Regions from separate parts of the Brevibacillus antibioticus genome, predicted to be linked through region 2. Evidence: riboswitches for the same ligand, from Rfam matches in the RefSeq annotation. Region 2 holds a riboswitch; each other region holds the start of a gene.
The links. A riboswitch is a leader RNA that binds a small molecule or an ion and turns the genes downstream of it on or off. The one in region 2 is predicted to bind cobalamin.

Region 1: it holds a riboswitch for cobalamin, as region 2 does, so the genes downstream of both, E8L90_RS29945 (hypothetical protein) here and E8L90_RS28200 (energy-coupling factor ABC transporter permease) in region 2, are expected to answer to the same signal.
Region 3: it holds a riboswitch for cobalamin, as region 2 does, so the genes downstream of both, E8L90_RS03615 (ABC transporter substrate-binding protein) here and E8L90_RS28200 (energy-coupling factor ABC transporter permease) in region 2, are expected to answer to the same signal.

What each region holds. Positions count from the first base shown of each region.
Region 1 is NZ_SZNK01000001.1:3,568,002-3,575,884, reverse strand. It holds gene E8L90_RS16705 (alpha/beta hydrolase) at 1-396, shown strand, start outside; gene E8L90_RS16700 (LeuA family protein) at 422-1,840, shown strand; gene E8L90_RS16695 (M15 family metallopeptidase) at 1,935-2,627, opposite strand; cobalamin riboswitch at 2,812-3,027, shown strand; gene E8L90_RS29945 (hypothetical protein) at 3,017-3,238, shown strand; gene cobO (cob(I)yrinic acid a,c-diamide adenosyltransferase) at 3,266-3,814, shown strand; gene cobD (threonine-phosphate decarboxylase CobD) at 3,811-4,926, shown strand; gene cobU (bifunctional adenosylcobinamide kinase/adenosylcobinamide-phosphate guanylyltransferase) at 4,923-5,462, shown strand; gene cobS (adenosylcobinamide-GDP ribazoletransferase) at 5,459-6,199, shown strand; gene E8L90_RS16670 (histidine phosphatase family protein) at 6,196-6,828, shown strand; gene cbiB (adenosylcobinamide-phosphate synthase CbiB) at 6,825-7,775, shown strand; gene cobJ (precorrin-3B C(17)-methyltransferase) at 7,803-7,883, shown strand, end outside.
Region 2 is NZ_SZNK01000001.1:5,872,076-5,879,958, reverse strand. It holds gene E8L90_RS31160 (ABC transporter substrate-binding protein) at 1-198, opposite strand, end outside; gene E8L90_RS28235 (delta-aminolevulinic acid dehydratase) at 294-848, opposite strand; gene E8L90_RS28230 (hypothetical protein) at 1,062-1,607, opposite strand; gene E8L90_RS28225 (hypothetical protein) at 1,637-2,131, opposite strand; gene E8L90_RS31030 (DIP1984 family protein) at 2,425-2,601, shown strand; gene E8L90_RS30395 (hypothetical protein) at 2,885-3,049, opposite strand; gene E8L90_RS28215 (energy-coupling factor ABC transporter ATP-binding protein) at 3,106-3,954, opposite strand; gene cbiQ (cobalt ECF transporter T component CbiQ) at 3,951-4,748, opposite strand; gene E8L90_RS28205 (energy-coupling factor ABC transporter substrate-binding protein) at 4,745-5,029, opposite strand; gene E8L90_RS28200 (energy-coupling factor ABC transporter permease) at 5,026-5,790, opposite strand; cobalamin riboswitch at 5,931-6,124, opposite strand; gene E8L90_RS28195 (quinone-dependent dihydroorotate dehydrogenase) at 6,258-7,349, opposite strand; gene ald (alanine dehydrogenase) at 7,659-7,883, opposite strand, start outside.
Region 3 is NZ_SZNK01000001.1:729,344-737,226, forward strand. It holds gene E8L90_RS03590 (metallophosphoesterase family protein) at 1-263, opposite strand, end outside; gene E8L90_RS03595 (manganese-dependent inorganic pyrophosphatase) at 407-1,339, shown strand; gene E8L90_RS30090 (hypothetical protein) at 1,391-1,561, opposite strand; gene E8L90_RS03600 (MerR family transcriptional regulator) at 1,696-2,454, shown strand; gene E8L90_RS03605 (pyridoxamine 5'-phosphate oxidase family protein) at 2,523-3,086, opposite strand; gene E8L90_RS03610 (MBL fold metallo-hydrolase) at 3,256-4,203, shown strand; cobalamin riboswitch at 4,325-4,474, shown strand; gene E8L90_RS03615 (ABC transporter substrate-binding protein) at 4,633-5,628, shown strand; gene E8L90_RS03620 (FecCD family ABC transporter permease) at 5,630-6,667, shown strand; gene E8L90_RS03625 (ABC transporter ATP-binding protein) at 6,677-7,453, shown strand; gene cobU (bifunctional adenosylcobinamide kinase/adenosylcobinamide-phosphate guanylyltransferase) at 7,466-7,883, shown strand, end outside.

The DNA.
Region 1 (7,883 bases), 2.3 Mb from region 2:
CAGTTTGACAAGGCCATGCACCATTGGCACATGATGCTAGATAAGCGTGATCTGGTTTCTGATGAGGCAATGAATGCTGTATCCAAGGTCTTTGTAAACTCTGATCCTAACAGCAGCAAGCAGCCTGAACAATCGATCCGCCGTCCAATGGGACCCTTGGTAGATCTGTATTACATCTGGACGGACAAACCCATTTTTGATGCAACGAAAATTACGACGCCAGTGTTGATCATTCGAGGAGATCTGGACTTTTTTGCCGATAAGTCCCTCTTCCATAAACTGACCAATGCATCTGCAAAACAAGAAGTGGTTATCAAAGATGCCACACATTGGGTGTTGTATGAAAAAAATCGTGATCAACTCTTGCGTGAAACAGACGAATTCCTGAAAAAGTAAGTAAACCCGTAAGGATGTGCTGGAAATGAAGTCGTTTCAAATTTTGGATGCAACGCTGCGAGAAGGAGAGCAGCAAGCAGGCGTTCGCTTCACATGCGAAGACAAGATTCGCATACTGCATCTCCTGGAAAGCTATCATATAGACCTCATAGAAGTGGGCCATCCTGGAATTTCTGCCCTGGATGAAGAAATCTGCCGAAAAGTGGCTCAATCGGCAAGACGAGCGCAAATATTAATGCATGCGAGAGCTACTGTTGAAGAAGTCCATGCAGTAAAGCGCGCGAAAGCAGACTGGGTGGGGATATGGGCTTCCATTAATGATGTGTCTATCCAAACCAAATTCAGTCACCACCAGGAAAGCTATGTAAAAGAGAAAGTCCAACAAGCTGTTATCGAAGCAAAAAAGCTTGGCTTACAGGTTCGATTCACGATTGAAGACGCTTCACGGACAGAGTGGGAAAAGATATCCAGCTTAGGTCATGTTGCTTTGCAGGCAGGCGCAGATCGCGTTAGTTTGGCAGATACTGTCGGGATATGGGAGCCTGATACATGCAAAAAAATCGTAACTCGTGCCATTGAGGAATTTGGTTGCGAAATTGAAGTTCATCTTCATAATGATTTCGGTCTTGCTCAAGCGAATGCGCTGGCGGCTATTGATGCAGGCGCTTCTGTCATTGATACGACAATTTTAGGGATCGGTGAAAGAGCTGGCATTACTGACTTGATCCAGCTTACGGTTGCATTGCAAAAGCTGCGAAATGATCAGCGTTATTCTTTGGATAAAATTCCCGAGCTTGTACAAGCGATACGTCTGACGACAGGGTATAGACCGGACGAACTGCGCCCTATTACTGGGCAAAATGCCTTTACACATACATCGGCTTACCATGTCCAAGCCGTAAAGAAAAATTCCAAAGCGTATGAGCCATTTCCTCCCGAAACAATTGGAAGAACACGGCTTCTCGAAGAAAAGCGTCCTCCAATAGGAACCCCAAAGCTGCCTGTTTCCTTACAGGTAGGAAAGCCGTTTCCCAAAGGTGCTTCAGAGCTACAGTATCATCGTGACGGTCCAGGGATACGTTGGGTTATGATGGATTCGCGTGTGGATGAGCGAGCCTCATTTTATGTGATCCAAAGGATATTTGAATTAGGCGATTTGTCCGGTATTCCTGAAAAGCATGTAGACAGACATGCGCATCATTGTGACAGTGCCTTCCTCTTTTGGGGAGATGCACCTGATGGTACTGGTCTGATGTGTCATGTTCAACTCGGTGAAGAAGAGAAGACTGTTGAGAGTCCAGCGGCTATTTTTATCCCGGCAGGCGTCGAGCATTCCTATCACTATGTGTCAGGTCGCGGAACTTATACAAATATTGTATTGTCGCCTGAATACAACAAAAGCCTTTTGGTATCAGCAGCATCTTCTGAAATACCAGTGACCTAAGCGGTACAGGAATTTGTTGAGTGTGAAGAGTGGGAGTCCATCAGGGCATGAGTACGGGATCGACCGGGCTCATGCCCTGCTTGAGTATTTGTGGTTACATCGACAAAACTCCGCCATAGATCGGTTCTTGCTGCGTTCTTTGTCCCCAAGTGCGTGTTCCGTATTCGAAATGCCACCATTCTTTCGGATAGTTGACGAATCCGGCAGCGGCTATCAAATGATAGAGCAGTCGGCGATTATCTCGAATATCAATGTCTTTTTGCTTAGACAGTGTCAGCTCTTCATAATAGCGAGTTGCAGCCCTTTCACTGAAATCATCGAAGTCTGTCCCCATCTCCAGCCAGCCATCAGGCCCTGCGATAGTCAGATCCACTGCACCGCCGGATAAGTGTGGGGACGGTTTGGAGAGGTCTGTTGTTGGATAAGCGACGAATTTGCTCAATTCTTCCGTGAGGGCGGGTCCTTCCTGCCAGCCTTGTAAAAGCAAGGCTTCACGGAAACGTTCATATAAGGACGCCTGTACTTCAAACGAGCGCCAGCCGTCCAGCACGACGAGCTTGTAGCCAACAGGCAGTTGGGAGGCTGCGGTGGCGAGCCTGCGTGCAGCCCCTTCTCGCAAAAAGGCTTCTGGCTGTGTTCCGGCATAGCCCTCGTGGTAGTAGGCTGGATAGACCGTGACTTGTTCCGAAAGGGAAGAGAGGGGGATCATCGGTTCGTCGCATTCCTTGATCGGCAGTGGGCTGGGCAGGACCATGTCTGGTATTTTTGGAATCGGAGAAAATAGCATGACTATCACATCCCTTTCGATAGTTTTGCCAATAGGGTAACGGAAATTTTCAGGTAAGTAAACGGTGATTATCTTAAATTTTCTGCCAATAGACGCCTGCGAGGAATCGGCAGCTTTTGCTTGAATCCTCGGTAGCTTTTGCTATTATTAAAGCAAGTGCTTGTCAACGAAACGAATGACATTTACATATGGAAGAGAAACAGGTCCTTGTTTTTGCGAAACCGATTCGCAGGAGCAAGGTTAAAAGGGAAGTTTGGTGAAAAACCAACGCGGTCCCGCCACTGTAAGAGAGTAGCTGTTCTTCAAGGCACCATGCCATCCACTGCCCATCCGGGAGCGGGAAGGAGAAGAAGAGCGATGATCCTCAAGCCAGGAGACCTGCCTGTTTTATGTTTACACTGATTTCCTTCGGGTCAAAGGAAGAGGTGAGGATTGTTGCTTTTCAACTATCCGCGCTTTGTTTTTCCTTACGTACTGGGGGAAACAGAGCGCTTTTTTTTGTGAAAAACGTCTCGACGTTTTTCATAAAAGTGGATGCGACCGCTTGCGGTCAACAAAACGGTCATGACCGTTTTGTTGCTTCGGAAAGTATGGATAAAACAGCGGAGTAAAATACGTCACTTTTTGAGGTGGTCACGATGGAGAAAAACGATAAGAAGCGGGGCTTGACCCTCGTTTACACAGGAGACGGCAAAGGTAAAACGACGGCAGCAGTCGGATTGGCTGTGCGGGCGACAGGGCGCGGAAAAAAGGTGCTGATGGTTCAATTCATCAAGTCGCCGGAGCGTACATACGGAGAAAAGATTATTTTCGATAAATTGGGCATTGAAATTGTGCAGATGGGCGTCGGCTTCACCTGGACGAAGACACCGGAGGAGCATCGTCAGGCATTGAAAGAAGCTTGGGCGTTTGCGAGCGAAAAGCTTTCTTCCGGAGCGTACGATGTCGTCATTTTGGATGAGCTAAATAATGCATTGGCGATTGACCGCTTCCCGATTGATGATGTGTTGCCATTGTCCGATGTATTGGAAGCGATTCAAAATAGGCCAAGTCATATTCACCTCGTGATTACGGGACGGGCAGCAAAGCAGGAGATTTTGGACATCGCAGATTTGGTGACAGAGATGAAGCCAATCAAGCATTACTACGATGAAGGGATTCCAGCTGTGCTGGGGGTAGAGTTTTGACAAGCGCAGGTGTAATAGAGACGTACGGTCATGGCGGAGACTTGCTGACGGCAGCACAGCGCTTTGGTCGAGAGCCCGGGCAGTTATTGGATTACAGTGCCAATATAAATCCGCTGGGGATGCCGGCAAGCGTTCGTGAGATGCTGCTGGCGTCGCTATCTGCTGTAGCGCATTACCCAGACCCTGGACATCGCGTGTTTCGTCGTGCGCTGGCGAAACGGCTGCAAATGCCAGAGGAATGGTTGCTGCCTGCCAATGGTGCAGCGGAGGCGATGGCACTGGCCATTCTCGGTCTTTCGCCGCAAACGGTTGGTGTGGTATATCCTTGCTTTTCGGAATACGCGCAACTTTCCAAGCAGTATGGAGCCCGTGTCATTGGCTGCTTCGGGAAGGAAGCGAACGGGTACAAGCCCGATGCTGCAGAGCTGTACACGCTTTTTACGCAGTCTGATCTCGTATTCGTCGGGTCGCCAAACAATCCGACGGGAATCCTGTATCAACCGGATGAGCTGCGCCAAATGGCGGAATGGACGAAAGAGACCAACACGTGGCTCATCGTGGATGAGGCTTTCCTCGATTTCGTGCAGGAAGAGCGGCAGTATACATTGGCGACGCAGCTGGAGCACTTTCCCCGTGTGATTTTGATGCGTTCGATGACGAAAATGTACGCGATCCCGGGATTGCGCCTGGGCTATGCGATTGCACATCCGGATGTTATTGCGAAAATGCGCCAAAAGCAAGTGAGCTGGAGTGTGAATGCACTGGCTCTTTTGGCAGGAGAACTGTGCTTGCGGGAGCAGGTATACGAGGAACAGACGCGCAGGCTTATCAAAACAGAACGTGCATATTTGACTGATTCCATCCGTAGTGAGTTGGGCTGGCATGTATGGCCTTCGGAGGCAAACTTTTTGCTGCTGCGCTCGCCAGAAGGATTGCCAGCCGAACAATTGCAGGCACGGCTCGGCAAAAAAGGCGTTCTGATCCGCAATTGTGCGATGTATCCCGGTTTGACGGCGCATGATGTGAGAATCGCAGTGCGTGGACGAGAGGAAAATGAAAGACTTCTGGCAGCGCTCCGCGAGGTCCATGCGGAAGGAAGTGAACAGCGATGAGCTTGGTGCTGGTAACAGGCGGTGTCCGTTCAGGAAAAAGCCGCTACGCGGAAGAGCTTGCGATGACGTTCGGCAGTCGAGTCCTGTACGTGGCGACAGGCAAGGCTTGGGATGATGAAATGAAGCAGAGAATCGAGTTGCATCAGGCACGTCGTCCGCTGGAATGGGGCTGTGTGGAGGTAGGAGAGCGATTAACCGATTACCACGCATTAAGTGAGCAGTATGGTGTGGTGTTGATAGATTGTCTGTCCACCTGGGTGAGTAATCGATTGATGAGCGTGGATGAGTCGGAATGGAGAAGTGCTTCGCATACGCAAGCCCTGCTGCAGGAGGCAGAGGCATGGCTGTCCCTCGTTCACAATTCCCCGCAAAAAGTCATTGCTGTCACAAGCGAGGTCGGATTGGGCGGTGTAGCCTTGAGTCGTTTGGGCAGATGGTTCGCGGATGTGCTGGGCGACGTCAATCAGAGAAGTGCGCGACAAGCGGACGCCGTCTATGCTGTTTTGTCGGGGATACCGTGGAGGATCAAGGGATGAATGCATTTTTACACGCGATCTCGTTTTTTACGCGTATTCCGGTTCCGTGGCTTCGTCCTTCCGAGGAGGCGTGGAGAAAAAGCGTCAACTGGTATCCCGCAGTTGGTTTGATCATCGGTTTATTGTTATGGGGTGTGCATCAGGCAGGACTGGTGTTGTTTAGTCCATGGATCGCCGCTATTTTGACGCTGGTCGCATGGGTATACGTGACTGGTGGTCTTCATATGGATGGGTGGATGGATCTCGCGGACGGTCTTGGCAGCAGCAGACCGAGAGAGCAAATCCTTACGATTATGAAGGACAGCCGCGTAGGTGCGATGGGCGTGCTTGCTGCGATTATGCTGTTGCTGATCAAGGCGGGTGGAGTCGCAGAGCTCGCACATCCGGGATGGGGCAGCTTTTTGATCGTAGCGCCAGTAGCAGCGCGGACCCATGTGCTTTTGTCGATCAAGCTCTGGCCGTATCTTTCGGCGGACAAAGGAATCGGAAAAGGCATCAGTGCCGGGCTTTCCGTATCCTCTATCATCGTGAGCTACATCATCATGTTTGTCGCAGGATGGTATCTTGGAGGCTTGCAGGTCATGACAGCTATTTTCCTGTCGCTATTGTTCGCTCTATGGTTTTCACGCTCGGTTGCAAAAAAACTGGGTGGTTTAAATGGAGACTGTTACGGGGCTGTTATTGAAAGCGGTGAAGCGGTCGTTCTCTTGGTGTTAGTCGGGAGCTGGTGGTTATGAAGCTGATTTGGATACGTCACGGGGAGACAGACAGCAATCGTGAGCAGCGATATTTGGGGCATAGCGACGTTCCTTTGAATGAGCGCGGGTATCTGCACGCGAGTGATTTGGCCAAGGAATTACCAGTGCTCATCGGGCGACCCGCTGCGATTTACTCGAGCGACCTGCTCAGATGCATGCAGACTGCCGAACCACTCGCAGCTGCTTGGGGGCTATCGGTTATTTCGGAGCCAGCACTCCGAGAGCTGTCTTTTGGCGAGTGGGAGCTGATGACCTACGACGAGCTGATGCTGTCGGACCCTGTGCGAGCCACAAGGTGGTACGACGATCCTTTTCGAAATCGGCCTCCACATGGGGAGAGTCTGGAAGAGCTGGGGATGCGCGTGGATCGTTGGCTACGTTCTTTGTTGCAGAGAGCGAGCAAGGAGGAGGCATCCGATACAGTCGTCATCGTCACACATGGTGGTGTAATCCGCTGGTTCCAGGCCGTGTGGCTCCAAAACAATCCTGATCGATATTGGCAGGTCGATGGCGTTAAGCATGGGAAGGCTCTGGTAGCGGAATGCTTGGGCGTGGAAGGGCAGAGCTGGATGCTACAACCGCTAGAGAGTAAGAGAGGGACAACATGACAGAAGTATGGATATTATGCGCGGCCTACTTGATTGATCGGGTGGTAGGAGACCCCCGGAGCCTGCCGCATCCCGTGATCATCATGGGCTGGTGGATTGCACGTTTGGAGCGGGTCATACGTTTTCTCGTCAAAGAGGAGGCGCATTTGAAGCTGGCAGGAGCCCTGTTCCCGCTCGTGATCGTTGGAGGCAGCTACGCTGTCGTTTGGCTGCTTTTATGGGGAGCGACGTTCATCCATCCGGTGCTTGCCTGGGTCTTGGGTGCCTGGTTGATTTCCACGACGATTGCGACAAAAGGCTTGGCCGATGCCGGGATGGAGATTGCCCGTCATCTTGTGGCTGGAGAAATGGAAGCGGCGAGACGCTCCTTGTCCATGGTAGTCGGACGCGATACAGAGCGGCTAGATGAACCGGAGGTATGTCGGGGAGCGGTAGAAACCGTGGCGGAAAACATCGTCGATGCGATTGTCTCTCCGCTGATTTTCGCAGCGATTGGGGGAGCACCGTTGGCAATGGCGTACCGTGCCGCCAACACCCTCGATTCCATGGTTGGCTATAAAAACGAGAAGTATCTGAATCTCGGCTGGGCGTCTGCCCGCTTTGACGATGTACTGAACTACATACCTGCCCGTTTGACGGCTTTGTTGCTCGTCGCGGCAAGCTGGCTACAGCGATTAGATTGGAAGCAGTGCTGGGCAAAGATCAGAAGAGATGCGCACTTGCATCCGAGTCCAAACAGCGGTTTGCCGGAAGCTGGAGTCGCTGGTGCATTAGGCGTGCAGCTCGGGGGACTGAATTATTACCAAGGTGTTGCATCGAATCGGGCAAAAATGGGAGATGCGAAACGACCTTTGCAGGCAAGTGATATTGTCGCGACGATTCGTTTGATGTATCTCGTTTCGCTCTTATGTCTGCTCGTTAGTGTGATGATATCGATTTTAATATAAACAGGAAGCGAAAAGGGGAGGGGCCTTATGAGCGGCAAGTTGTTTGTGATCGGATTTGGTCCAGGAAGTTTTGAGCATATCACTAAGCGGGCGCGGGAAGCCCTGCAG
Region 2 (7,883 bases):
CTTCTGAATCATCGCTTTTACGCGTTCTGCCTGCGCGTCATACTCCTTCATAAAGTCTTCTGCCTGCTGCTGGCGATTTACCAGTTCCCCCGTCTTTTTCAAATGATCACGCCATGTTCCCTCATCGAGGTTAAAGACTTGGACTGGCGCGATTTTTTCGTACTTCACCAAATCAGCTCCAGCGTATTTTTCGTTCAAGAAAGTTCTGTTCTTCTAACCATTTATTCATCTGGTAACAAATCACTCAAAAAAACGCAAAAAGAGCCTTAAAAAGGCTCCCTCTGCGTTGCAAATTATTCTTTTACATAACACTGATACATCTTTGTTTCTTCATCCGTTGCTTTTGCGATTCGAAAAGCTTCTTCCACGCTTTTCTTGTTTTGAATTACCTCGTAGAAAAAGCGCAGTGTGAACATCAGCGCAGAACTTCCGTCCGGGTAATCATCTGGCCCAATATACGTATGGCAACCACTGTCCAGAAAGGCCTTCGCTAATTCGGGATCACCCAGCGAGCATCCGTTACCTAACACGATTTTTCCATCCAGCTTGGCAAAACGTCTAACCTCGTCAGGACCAAAATCACCCTTTGGTTCCCCTTCCTCGTAAACCTCCTCGCCCAGCTCTGGCATGATCAGGCTTCCCTCATCACCATGGAAATTCAGAACAATCATGTCGGTATTTGGGTAGAGATCGTTGCCATTCAATACATCAATCAAATCGCTTGGTCGACCAATCCAGTACGTAAAGACACGAGCTCCAAAATACTCAAGTGTATTCCGGATTGCTTGGCTATCCAGATCCGTATCCGGACCGATTACTAAGGCAACATTCATTTCAGGTTTACTCATCGTGATATTCCTCCATTTTGTTGTAAGTGGTTTTTATTTGTGGTTAGACAAAACCATTTACATGGAGGGGGTCGGGCCAACTGGTGGATGGCAAGACGTTACTTCTTGGTCATCATAATATAGGTAAACTCCTCTTCAATTGGAAATTTTTAAAATTTAAAGCAGTATATCACTCAGAACCTATAATGTAAAGGTTTTCCATCTACCAAAAACCTACTTCTTGATTGGCTCTTCCGGCCACCCTGGACCACCAAAATCATAGGACATCGGTCCATTGCTCTTCTCGGACTGGAACTTACCTGTTCTAACATCCAAAAAGTCTATTCTTACCCGATTGTGTGTGCTAATGACCGTGATGATCATCACATTGCGAATTCTGTTGTCTTTTTCCAAACGCTCTACGAGAATATGCTGATCGTATGAGATAATTTCGGGCTCTGGTGGCTTCAAGTTGTATTTCTTTTCAAGTCTCTCGATTGTTTCCTTATCTATGCCTTCGATTTTTCTCTCGGGATCCTGCAGTCCATACTGTGAAACTAATGCTGCGTCTGTCTGGCCATCCTTTTTCAAAACATGCTCGTACCCTTTTGCTACGATATACACTTGGACATCGGGATGCTTTTCGAGATCTTCCACCATGAATCGCTCCACGAATGTATGTGCCTCGCGCTCGATCAGCTCATTCTGAATGACCGCCAAAGGCTCTCCCCAAGTACCAGAAGAACTAGTCACAAGCAGCAAGCAAAGAAGCCATGTCAAAGTTTATTCCACCTCCTGTTTTGCAGCGATTACGCAAACCCTTTTTTGATTTTGGTCTTCATGTCACGATACAGCTCCCCGTATGTAATCGCATGCTCGATATGCGAATAGGAAAGCACGGAATTGCCATCCTTACTCTCGCAGCAGGCAAAGAACAGGCTTTCCATCAGATTGTGATTTTCGATGGAATTGGTAATGTGGACGCAATCTTCAATTGAATCATGAGCGTCATGCTTGTAAAAAAGAAATGTCCCTTCTTTGAACGCCCCTTTTTTGTTAGCGTCTTTCCAAATAAGCATGCCCAGGGTAATAAAGTACCCTTCCTGGAAGCGGATGACGCCTGTAATGACGGAATTAATCGTAGTCGGAATGATCGCAATCGAGTCATTGAGCTGATTGACGTATTCATACAACGCGTTATTGGATTCTCGAAGATCAGCGATTGGTACATGAAGAAGCTGCTTGTCTCTTAATTTTTCTACAAGTTGCTGAACGCATAGCGTCTTATTCAAAGTTGAAATCACAACCTCATCACTTCTCCCATTGTAAGTAAGTGCCTTCTTTACGTTATTCGTGATGAATGGACATATCCCTACAAAATCCGTGCAAATCTTCTTACCTTTTCAGCGAAAATCAAATTTTACCATATTTTATCAGGGGGTTACGGTTGTGAAACTCGCGGAAGCGTTAATCATTCGTGCCGATTATCAAAAGCGAATCGAACCAATGCGTCCTGCCGTTTTCAGGACACCATGACGCTCTCAGATGCGTTAACCAAACGTGATATTCTTGGTGCAAAGCGGCATGAGCTGCCGACCTGATCCAGGCAGCCACAGTCAAGCATGATCGCTATAGCCGCTCAGAGGTCAAGATTTGCTCGACCGTAAGTATTGGCCAGTTGCAAAAGCAAGTCGATGAGCTGTCTAAACAGTACCGGGAATTGGATGCAAGCATTCAACAATTCAACTGGTTAACAGAACTGCAAGAAGCTTAACGTAAGACGCATGGAAGTCGGTAGTCTGTCTGCAAAAGGCGAACACGCCCCCCTTCAACAGGGTATATGTTGAAAATTCCAGCAGAGTCGAGGGGCCACCCCGAGGGTTCAAATCCCTCTCTTACATAAGATGCCCAGCATTGTGACATGAGTACTGCGTACGTTGTATTGTAACTACCGTGTGTTGATTTTGTCTGACAGACGAGGGTGGGTACGGGGATTATTCCATGTAAAAAAGCCCTTCACGCCTTGATGTGGCCGAGAAGGGCTTTTTGGCGCAAATTTACGCTTTTCCTTTTAAATAATCATCTTTTAGCTTCTTTTCCTGCTCGACGGTGGTCATATCTTTTTCTAATACTTGATACATCAATTCATCCTTCAGCTTGCGTGAAATTCCTTTTTCCTGGTGATTCGGGACTGATGTACTCATGACAGAGTCTTGTTCCATACCAGCGTACCTCCATGGCTTTTTGGGGTTAGTTTGCCCGAAAGCGCTCACCCCATTCACCACACCCGCTGAACACTGAGCATTTTTCGCAGCTCGTCGACCGAACGTGGAATATTTCCGCCCAGCTCGCGCTTCCACTGCTCAGGCAGTACCTCCCACACATCAACGAGCAACGGCATACCCAGATGAAGACTCTCCAGCATGGTTCGATTTTCTAATGCCTCCTGCGGATCTCCCGCGAAAACAAGCCTGCCTTCATCCATGATGCAAATCCACTCTGCCCATTCAAACGCAATATCCATATCGTGTGTTGCCATCAAAACAGTCGTTCCTTGCTGGTGAATCGCATCGAGCTCCCGCAGCAAATTTTTGGTCTGATAGCGATCCAGATACGCAGTAGGCTCGTCCAAAAGCAACAGCTCTGGCTCCATGACCATGACTCCCGCGAGTGCCAGCCGCCGTTTTTGTCCCAGGCTCAAATGATGAATCGGAGCTTCTGCCAGCTCCCTCAACCCGAATGCATCCAGCACCTTTTCTACCTTTGCCCGGATTACGTCCACAGGCAGCTTTTGATTGCATAAACCGTAGGATATATCCTCCGCGACCGTGCTTGCGATCAACTGATGCTCGGGATCTTGAAAGACCAAGCCTACCCTTTGCGTCATCTCTTGCAGTGCGGCTCGTTTGTAGACAAGCGGTTTTCCTTTCCACAGCACCTGTCCCTGCTGTGGCTCGATGATCCCGTTACTATGCAAGAACAAGGTCGACTTCCCACAGCCATTCCGTCCCAAAAGGACACATTTTTTCCCCTCTGGAATCCATAAGGACAGCCCTGACAAGACGGGGCCCCGCCCTCCCGGATACGTGTACTGCAAATCGATGAACTCCAACAATCGTGATGTCATAACCGCCAACCTCCTGTCCACCACTCAAGCAGTACCAGCAGCATACAGCCTGCGATTGACTCCCACTCATAGCGACGCGAGCGAGCGTGAGTATGAAACGAGAGCACCTGCATGCTCTCCCCGAAGCCTCTAGCCGCCATACCTTTGTGCAAGGCTTCGTATTTGCGCATCGCTCTGACAAACAATTGCGCAACGAGAACCCCTGCATCCCGAAGCGTCGCCAGGAAGTCGCGATGACCTCCGCGAGAACGTTGCGCAATCCATAGCTGGTGAGAAATCGTTACTAACACAAAAATAAACCGATACATGATCATTAATAAGTCAGTCACAAGGACAGGCATACGAAGTCGCCGGAGCACCTGCAAGATTTCGGCAAACGGCACGGTAAACAAAATGAAGGCAAAGCAGGATAAGCTCGCCATGGTACGCCAAAATAAGATCCAAACTTTACTGAATGATGACGTCGGCACGTAGAGCACGTACGAACCCAACTCCCATGCTGCCGCGACCTGGACCTGTACTTCGCCTGCTCTCGCCCCTTCTACCAATAGCGCAGGGAGCCCCGCCACGAAAAACGAGAGCGACACGATCATAAAGGCACAGTAGATACGGACAGGAATACGGGCATACACCACTACCCATACCGTCATCCAGACAACGACAGCCATCTGCATCCATACATGCCCCAGCAAGACGAGCAGTAACAATGCGCTCGCCAGCAATAACTTATGAGCTGGCGGTAGACGTTTCAGATTGTTTTGATAAGAGAGAGAATCAAGCTGTAGCCCGTTCATTTTTTCCGCTTATCCAACCGACCTTTGTACAAGCCCACGGCATAGCCAACCACTCCCGCACCCAACGCCGCCTGCACCGCAAACAATAGACTCTCCGTCTCTCCCCCTGGCGGTTCTATCAGCGGTTGAAACCATGGTTCGTAGTTCGGAGCGATTTCCTTGATCGCTTCCTCTGCCACGCCGTCTGCGCCGCCAAATTCCGAATCCTGTACCAGCAACAGCGGGACAATCGCCAGTACGATTACCCCCAAGAGTAACAGCCAGTTCCATCCTTTTTTCACAGCGATTCCTCCTGTTTGAGCAAACGAAGCTGTGTAAGCTCTTTTGCGTTGTAAGATAACAACCAGTTCCAAACAAGAACGGTCAACAGACCTTCACTGATGGCGAGCGGTACTTGCGTGAACGCAAAAATTCCTGCGAATTTGGCAAACGAGGCCAACACTCCACCAGATTCAGCTGGAAATGCGAGAGCCAGTTGAATCGAAGTCACCACATAGGTAGCGAGGTCAGCCAAGGCAGCCGCCGCAAAAACAGCCAGACGCTGGCTTCCGCTAGCTTTCATAATTATCCGATAGATACCGTATGCCACCATTGGACCTACTACTGCCATGGATACAGCATTTGCCCCTAGCGTAGTCAGACCTCCATGTGCTAAAAGCAAGGCTTGAAACAAGAGCACCATGCTCCCTAACACAGACATCGCAAAAGGCCCAAACATAATGGCGCCAAGGCCCGTTCCAGTCGGGTGAGAGCTGCTGCCTGTAACCGAAGGGATTTTCAGTGCAGATAAAACAAATGCAAATGCTCCTGCAACACCAATAAGGAGCTTCATTTCGGGATGTTCTTTTACAATCTTGTTAATCGAGCGAAGCCCAAGAATAAAAAATGGCAAGAAGACAGCCCACCAAAATAAGGCCCAGGATAATGGCAAATACCCTTCCATGATGTGCATCGCGTGTCCTGTCTCTGGTTCATTGAGCAGAAAATACAGGACAAAGCCCGCTATCAACAGACAAGTAGATACGAGACGAGATCGATTCATGTTTATCCTCCTTCACTGACTTTCGTTCTTTCCTACACAAAAAAATCTCCTCCAACAATGGACGAGACGTGCGCACAAAACAACAGACTGATTAGACAGCCTCATTGCCTCGTATTCACCGCTCCTTTCCGCGAAGGTTCTGTGGGTGTGGCTACTAGGTAGGTCTCCTGGCTTCCAGATCCATGCGCTCCTTGTCCTTCCCCATACGAAGATGAGTGGTTTCCTTCTCAAAGAGAGCTCCCTGGTTACAGTGGCGGGACCGCTCGGGACTTTCACCCGATTCCCTGTTACCCTTTATGCGTCACATAAAGGCACCTAACGCCGACAATATAAAATTGACAGACAATTCTTGTTTGTCCCACATTATTATACCGGATCACTACATAAATCGGAAGAATATAAGTAAAAACGCATAAGCCTATGACCCACTACAAACAGAGCCATCGACCTATGCGTACTTGTTCTGTCTATTCTTTTGCGTCTACGCCAATGACTTCACTAATATGTTTAAAACCATCTCGCTGCATGAGCTTGAGCAGTTTTTTGTTGATTTGCTTGGCGATACCTGGGCCCTGATAAATCATCCCCGTATACACCTGAACGAGACTGGCTCCTGCTCGGATTTTCGCGTAGGCGTCTTCACCATTATAAATACCGCCGACACCAATGATTGGTACCTTGTCTCCTACTTCTTGATAAATCTCCTTCACCCAAGCTGTGGAACGCTCCGTAAGAGGTCTTCCGCTCAAGCCACCCGCTTCCTCGGCAAATCGATGTCCGGAAACCGCCTCGCGAGATAGTGTCGTATTGGTAGCGATAATTCCGGAAATGCCCTCTTCAACAGCAGCATGAACAACATCGCGCATGTGCTCATCTGACATGTCTGGTGCTACTTTCAGCAAAATCGGCTTTTTCTTGATGGAGCGTGCTTCCATTTCGGTCGCCTTTTCCCTTACTGCACGCACCAAATGACGCAAGCTCTCTGTTTCCTGCAAGTCACGCAGATTCGGGGTATTCGGAGAGCTGATGTTAATAACGAAATAGTGACCGTATGAATAGAGCATGTCCATACATTTGCTGTAGTCGATGGCCGCCTCTTCATTCGGCGTTACTTTGTTTTTCCCAATGTTAATCCCAATCGGAACATCTGAGTATGCGTAATCGACCAAATGCTGGGAAGCCAAATACGCACCGTGATTGTTGAAGCCCATCCGGTTAATGACAGCTTGATGTTCCGGCAATCGGAACAATCGGGGCTTCGGATTGCCTGGCTGCCCCTGTGGCGTCAATGTCCCGATTTCCACAAACCCAAAACCAAGGGCACCTAGCGCATGATAGACTTCCGCATTTTTATCAAAACCGGCTGCAAGTCCGACTGGATTCGGAAACGTCATTCCCCACAGCTTATTCTCCAACCGCTGGTCTTTTACCTGATAGATCAACTTCAGGATGCTTTTGCCTGGAGCAGAATCCTCCACCAGCCTTAAGGCACCAATTGTCTTTTCATGAATCTCTTCCGCATCTTGCTGGAACAGATATTTTCTTATGAGCTGATACATCGGCTGCACTCCTTACTCCGTTTCTACCTTTTTACCTCATAGTAGAATACCATACTTTTTCGGGAGGATGTAACCTTTATACGTGATACATATTTCCAAGTATGCAGGCAAATCCTAACAGCACCACCACGTACAGGGGGATCAGTCTTTCATGAAAGTGGACAGAAAATCGGGATTGGTCAAGCCATTATGGTGCTGGAAAAATGAAGATGGATTCGGTCTGACCCACTTCCTCCAACTGAATAAATAAAAAAACTGCTTGCCGTAAGCTCGGACAAGCAGTTTCTTCTTTTCTATTTACCGTTGAAGCTAGTTTTTCACCAGCAAAACTTCTTCGATAGAAGCATACGGCAGGTTATGCGCATCTGCAACAGCCTTATAAGCTACTTTGCCGTCGATGACGTTTACGCCTTTTGCCAATGCTTTGTTGTCGCGAATCGCTTGTGCGTAGCCTTTGTTCGCCAATTGTACCGCGTATGGAACGGTTACGTTGGTCAGGGCCAATGTAGATGTACGAGCGACTGCACCAGGCAT
Region 3 (7,883 bases), 5.1 Mb from region 2:
ATTTCTCGAACAGAATCAGACATTTCTAGACGTTGCATCTCTCCGTCAAATGTGAGGAGTACTTCACGTTCGCCATTACCACGGATGAATTGCACGGGTGTATCCAATTGGAAGAGTATTTCAAGTGTTTGGACGGGCATCGGCCCTGAGATGATATCCCCTCCGATGACAATAAGATCAGGCTTCACAACTTCAAGTTCTGCCAACGTTGCATGTAGTGCAGGTACATTCCCGTGAATGTCATACAAAGCTGCCACTCTCATCTCACATCGCCTCCCATTCATTCCTGATAGATCTTCAAAATCGTATTTTCAATGATCTGATTTGAACCTATAATGTATCTTGGGCATATCCGCTAAGCTGTGGTATAATTTGGAAGCCAAATTACGATTAAGGAGTATGGATGATGGAAAAAAAATTAATCTTCGGTCATAAAAATCCAGACACAGATTCTATTTGTTCAGCACTTGTGTACGCTGACTTGAAAACAAAATTGGGCGCGAATGTAGAGCCTGTACGCCTGGGTGTAATCAGCAGCGAAACGGCATTTGTGTTGAATTACTTCCAAGTAAAAGAGCCGCGCCTCGTAGAAACAGTGGCGAATGAAGTGAATGAAGTTATCCTTGTAGACCACAACGAGCGCCAACAAAGCGCGAATGACATTGAGCAAGTGCAAGTGGTAGAAGTGATCGATCATCACCGTATTGCAAACTTTGAGACGAGCAATCCTCTCTACTTCCGTGCCGAGCCGGTTGGATGCACGACTACCATTTTGAAGAAAATGTACAAAGAAAACGGCGTAGACATTCCAAAAGAGATGGCGGGCTTGATGCTTTCTGCTATCATTTCGGATACGTTGCTGTTGAAATCCCCGACATGCACCGAGCAAGATGTAGCGGCTGCTCATGAGCTGGCTGAAATCGCAGGTGTTGATTTACAAGCATACGGTCTGGAAATGCTCAAAGCGGGGGCAGACCTGAGCGACAAAACAATCGCACAACTGCTCACATTGGATGCAAAAGAGTTCCAAATGGGCAATGCGAAAGTAGAAATCGCACAAGTAAATGCAGTGGATGTAAATGATGTACTCGCACGCCAAAGCGAACTAGAAGCAGCTATGAATGCAAATATCGCTGAAAAAGGTTTGGACCTGTTCGTGTTTGTCGTAACCGATATCTTGAACAACGACTCTGTTGCGATCGCACTCGGCAGCGCAACAAAGGCAGTAGAAAAAGCGTACCAAGTAACATTGGTGGACAACAAAGCTATTCTGAAGGGCGTTGTCTCCCGCAAAAAGCAAATCGTACCGATTTTGACTGATACATTCCAAGCGCTGTAAGAAATAAGAAGGGCTGCCTATGCACAAGTTGCGGGCAGCCTTTTTCTATGGTTACATTCCTTGGGTAGGGTTGTTGTGCATTTGGTACAAGGTTTGCTGGGCATATGCATCGTCACTGTAATGGGTGATGGCATGTTTATCTCTCGCTTTGAGACTAAGCAGTCCTGTTAATCCCCATCCAGCACCAAGTACAGCTACAAAGAATCCGATGATATAGAGCATAGAAGTCCCCCTTGCACGGTTTTATCTATATTTTAGCAAATGATGAAAATAAAGTAACGCTATTTTTTGATGAAAATGTGTTTGACATTGACGGTCCGTAAATGTGTACGATCAATTTGTCAGGAGGAATGAACATGGAATATACGGTGCAAAAGCTAGGACTCCTGGCGGGTGTCAGCACCCGGACGCTCCGATACTACGATGAAATTGAGCTTCTCAAGCCGGCGAGAATCAATTCATCAGGGTATCGCATTTACGGACAGCTTGAGGTGGATCGATTGCAGCAAATCCTTTTTTACCGCGAGCTGGGTGTGAGCTTGGAGGAGATCAAGGAGATCCTGGATTCACCAACCTTTGATGCTGAACGGGCACTGCGGGAGCACCGCGAGAAGCTCCTGGAAAGGCGAGCGCAATTGGATGCGTTAATCGCCAATGTCAATTTGACATTAGCACAAAGAGAGGGGACCAAAGCGATGAGTGACAAACAAAAATTCGAAGGCTTCAAGCAGAAGTTGATTGACGACAACGAGACGCAGTACGGAGAAGAAATTCGTGTAAAATATGGAAGCGACCAGGTTGACAAATCCCATCAGAAAATCAAAGGAATGACCGAGCAGGAATACACTGCACTAGAGCAGTTGAATGAAGAACTCCATGAGACATTGGCACAGGCTTTTACGACGGGAAATCCTGCTCATGAGCTTGCCCAAAAAGCAGCGGATCTTCACCGTCAATGGCTCAGCTTTTATTGGGACAGCTACAGTAAAGAAGCGCACGCAGGTGTAGCCCAGATGTACGTTGATGACCCGCGCTTTACCGCTTACTATGACAAGGAACAGCCAGGTGTAGCCGAGTTTCTCCGCGATGCAGTGGCCATTTATACCAGCAAGTAAAGAAGTTTCAAACAAAGAAGCTGCGAGCAAGGCAGCTTCTTTGCGTTGTTAAGTTTCGTCATCCCCTTCTACTGCGAGAAAAGCTTTTGTCCCAATGGTGTTGGCAATCCATCCATGCTACGTACGTTGTTTTCTTGTTGATAAGCAAGCAGTTCCTGCTCGTCTTTAGCCAAGGTCCATTTTTGAAGGGTGTCGCGTTCTTTTGAAAAGGAATAGAAGGGAATGGCCCAACCGCAAGAAGTCTTTACTTCAAGGATGTTTACGGTAATGATTTGACGAGCGCCAGGCAGAAGCGGGAAGTCTTTTACGAGCTCATCCCAACGAGGCGTATCTGGGAGAATAACCGTTCCTTTGCCGTAGAGGCGCATGATGAGAGGGGGGCCTTCAAATGCACAAAACATGAGAGTAATCCTGCCATTTTCCTGAAGATGAGCACTGGTTTCATTTCCGCTTCCAGTCAGATCCAAATAGGCGACCTCTGTGGGCGATATTATGCGAAAAGAATCGTACCCTTTTGGTGAAAGATTTACGTGACCATCTGTGTCCATAGGAGCAGAGGCAACAAAAAACATCTGTTGCTTCTTAATAAACGCCTCATGCTCAGGTCGTAATTCAGAAAAAAGCTTCCCCATTTTAGCACCCCTCCAGATAATGGAATTGTCTTTGCTGCCATCATATTACCATGAGAATATGAAGACTTTGTGTTATTCATCCCCACTCCCTACAAAATAGATGGTAAAGTGTAAATATTCCCACAACATAAAGGCGACTCGAGACTTTTGAATAAGGAGGAGTATTTACATGCAAGCAACAGAGCCAATTTATTTAGGGGAACGCATCCATTTAATAGACGGTTTCGATATGGGCTGGGCGGAACGTACGGGGACGTATGTGATCACGGAAGAGAAGCTCACTTTGGTAGAAACTGGGCCAAGCCCCTCCGTCCCATACATCAAGGCCGGTCTCGCCAAGCTCGGTTATACACTGGAACAAGTAACATATATCATTGTGACGCACATTCACTTGGATCATGCGGGAGGAGCCGGACTGTTTCTGAAGGATTGTCCGAATGCAAAGATCGTTGTCCACCCGAAAGGTGCACGTCATCTCGTAGATCCGAGCCGACTGATCGCAGGGGCGAGAGCGGTGTATCATGATGAATTTGATCGATTGTTCGATCCGATTGTGGCAGTTCCCGAGGAGCGGATTTTGATTCGCGGAGACGGGGATACACTAGAGATCGGAGAGAATTGTGTGTTGGAGTTTCTGGATTCACCGGGGCATGCCAATCATCACTTCAGCATCTATGATCCCATAAGCCGCGGCATGTTTACAGGTGATACGGCAGGTGTGCTCTATCCACAGCTTAAAAAGGATGGCATACACCTCGTACTACCATCTACTTCGCCGAATCAGTTTAACCCGGATGCCATGTTAGCGTCTCTAAGCCGTTTTGAAGCGCGCGAGCTGAGCCGCATTTACTTTGGTCATTTTGGGATGTCAGAGCAGGTAGATGACGTGTACCGCCAAATACGCGAGTGGCTCCCCATGTTTGTAGCGGAAGGAGAGACAGCGCTTGCGGCTGGACATACATACGACGAGCTGTCACGTAAGTTATTTGAACGAGTCTCCGATCATATACAGTCACAAGGCATCAGCGGTGACCATGGAATTTTCGACGTACTCAAGCTCGATTTACAAGTATGCTCCATGGGCATTCTAGATTATTTGCACAAACGAGGGGAATAGCCCGCCATAAGCATTCCATTTGCCTGAACCTTTTGTTCAGGCGTTTTTCATTTCTGTTTGTCATTCTTTTTTCATCTAAGGAATGCTATGATGTAGGATGAGTCATGGACTGTGACAAATTCAAACGTAACAGCAAATAGGTGCCTCGTCTTTTTAACAAAAAGATCGGGTGAAAAGGGAAGTCGGTGAAAATCCGACGCGGTCCCGCCACTGTAAATCGGCTCGTTCCTGAGCCGTAAGCCAGGAGACCTGCCTGTTTGTTTTCGTGCCTGTTGCCTTCGCGGAAAGGATCGGCCTATTTCAGGAAGCAGACCATCTTTGGCTGTTTGCCCTGAGGTGCCGACCCTTTTGATTTCCGAATGGAAGCAAGGGTCGCTTTTTTTATTGGAAGGGACAGTCAATCAGACACGCAGAAAGGAAGTTCTACATATGAAACGTTCATTGCGATTCATGATCCCACTACTAGTTGCGGCGAGCCTCGCAGGTTGTGCGGGTAACGATAACGGCCAGCCAGCACCAGGGGGACAAACAAGTGCACCGCAGACAGCACCGCAAGAGAATGCGGCCGAGCAGCCTGCCAAACAAACAACGTATCCGTTGACAGTCAAGGATGCGACAGGAAAAGAAGTAACCTTTGCAAAAGCTCCTGAGCGAATCGTCTCAACATCACCTGCCGAGACAGAGATTTTGTTCGCGCTTGGCTTGGAAAGTCGGATCGTAGCTGTCTCAGACTATGACGATTATCCAGATGCGGCGAAGGCAAAGCCGAAAATTGGCGGAGTCGTCAAACCAAATGAAGAAGCGATTCTCGCTCAAACGCCGGATATGGTCGTTGGTGGGATTTCAATGGAAAAGCCAGTGGCTGACAAGCTGAAATCTCTCGGAATGCCCGTCTATATTACCCATCCGACAAAGATGGATGACATTCTAAACAATGTGTTGGCGATGGGAGTTATCACGAACACACAGGAACAAGCCGAAAAAGTCGTCGCGCAAATGAAGAAAGACATCGCGTACGTTCAAGAAGCGGTGAAAAATGTAAAACCGGAACAGAAGAAAAAGGTATATCTGGAATTCTCCCCAGGCTGGACAGTCGGAAAAGGAGAATTCATGGACGAACTCATCACGCTGGCTGGGGCGACAAACATTGCCTCAGACACCGAGGGATGGAATCCGATCAGTGAAGAAAAGATTTTGCAAAACGACCCTGATGTCATTTTGTACGCGAGCGGAATTACCGATGAAAAGACTGGTGTCAAGCTAGAGGATATGATCGCCAATCGCAATGGCTGGGATAAAATGAAGGCGATTCGTGAAAAACAAATCTTTGGTATGGACCAAAATATTTTGTCCCGTCCCGGTCCGCGTATTACACAAGGCTTGATCGAAGTAGCCAAGGCGATTTACCCTGACTTGGTGAAATAAAATGAAGAAGCGACTGTTCATAGGGGGAGGAGTTAGCTGTCTCGTCCTTCTGGCATCAATAGTCATCAGTATCTCGATGGGGGCGGCACACCTCCCCATTTCGCAGGTATGGCTCATCCTGCTCCATCAAATCCCGGGCTTGTCTGAGTGGATCACCGTAACGTGGCCGGAGTCATCTGAGCAAATTGTCATGAAGGTTCGTTTTCCACGCGTTGTATTGGCTGTCTTGATTGGGGCCTGCTTGTCACTTGCGGGAGCGGGCTTTCAGGGAGTTTTGCGCAATCCGCTCGCCGATCCGTTTACGATGGGCGTGGCATCCGGTTCTGCTGTCGGAGCAGCCTTCTTAATCCTTTTTGGCTTGCAAATCAGCTTTTTGGGTGCATGGAGCACGCCTGTCGTCGCTTTTCTTACAGGATTGCTCAGTTTATGGATCGTACTTGGACTCGCGAACACGCAAGGAAAGCTGCAAACGGAGACCCTGATTTTGTCTGGAGTCGTGGTGCAGGCTTTTCTCGGCTCGCTCGTTTCCTTTATGGTGTCGCTATCTGATCAGACGGTGAATGAGATCGTATTCTGGCTGATGGGCAGCCTGTCATTTCGCGGCTGGGCCTTTACGTACGTCTTGATACCGTACTTGGTCATAGGTGGAATGGTGCTGGTGAGCTATGCGCGTTCCTTGAACCTCTTTGCGTTGGGGGAGCGGCAGGCTGCGCATCTCGGCGTCCATGTGGATCGAACGAAGCTGGTGGTTTTGGTCATCTCGACTCTCCTGACTGCAGCGGCGGTTTCTATCGCAGGTATTATCGGGTTCGTTGGCTTGGTGGTACCGCATCTCGTCCGATTGCTAGTTGGTCCTGACTATCGTATTTTACTGCCGATGGCTGCGATCTGCGGTGGTATTTATGTGCTGTGGGCCGACACTCTTGCCAGAATGCTGCTAAGTCCAACGGAAATCCCGCTCGGTGTCGTGACAGCATTTCTGGGAGCACCGTTTTTCGCCTATTTATTGAAGCAAAATAAACGCTTTAGGAAGAGGTAACGTAAGCTTATGATCAATGTGCGCAACTTGCAAAAATCGTATCACGATACGCCAGTTTTGCACGGAATCGATTTTTGCGTGGACAAGGGAGAATTTTTTGGCATTATCGGACCGAATGGAAGCGGTAAATCCACCTTGCTGAAGATGATTTCAGGAGTCATCAAGGCTGATGCCGGAGACATTTTGCTTCAGGAGAAAAAGCTTCATTCCTATCCACGCAAAGAGCTTGCCAAAATACTGGCTGTTTTGGAGCAAGAGGGTCTTCCGCCAGTCGGATTCCGTGTTCGAGAGGTGTTGGAGATGGGGCGCTTTCCGTACCAAAATTGGCTTGGGGAAGAGAAGCAGGATGTCGCATCCTTCATTGATGAAATCGTACAGATGCTCGGTCTTGAACATTTGGAAGAGCGCACACTGGATCAGTTGAGTGGTGGGGAAAAGCAGCGCGTAGCTTTGGGGAAAGCATTGATCCAAAGACCTCAGGTGCTCTTGCTCGATGAACCCACGACTTACCTCGATATCGGGTATCAGATTCAACTGATGGACATCGTGCGAAAATGGCAAAAGGCGACGCAGGTGACGGTTATTGCTGTGCTGCACGATCTGAATCTGGCCTCTATATACTGCGATCGTATCTTGATGCTGCATAAAGGAAAGCAGATAAGCGTCGGTACACCAAAAGACATCTTGCAAAGTGACAGCATAGAGGCTGTATACGGAACCAGACCGATTGTCATGGAGCATCCTGTTCATCATTTGCCGCAAATTATTTTGCAATCGCAAGTGTAAGGAGACAGATGCATGATCGTACTGATTACAGGTGGAGCACGCAGCGGAAAAAGCACGTTTGCCGAAAAATACGCAGCTCATTTGGGCTCCTCGGGTGTTTACATCGCGACGGCACAAATCACTGATGAAGAAATGGAAGAGCGGATCTTGCACCATCGAGACCGCCGTTTGCAGTCTGGCTTCCCTTGGGAAACGATTGAGGAGCCGTACGGATTGACGGAATGGCTTGCGAAGCTCGGCGCACAGAAGGATATACAGGAACAACAGACAGTGATTTTGGTTGATTGCTTGATCCTTTGGCTGTCAAATTGGCTGTTGCATGATGGAGAGGAGCAGCCGTTTGAGCAAGTGCTCCAGCATGTGGATAGGCTGGTAACCAAGCTAAAGAACTACCCAGGTACCGTTTTACTGGTGACAAACGAAGTAGGCG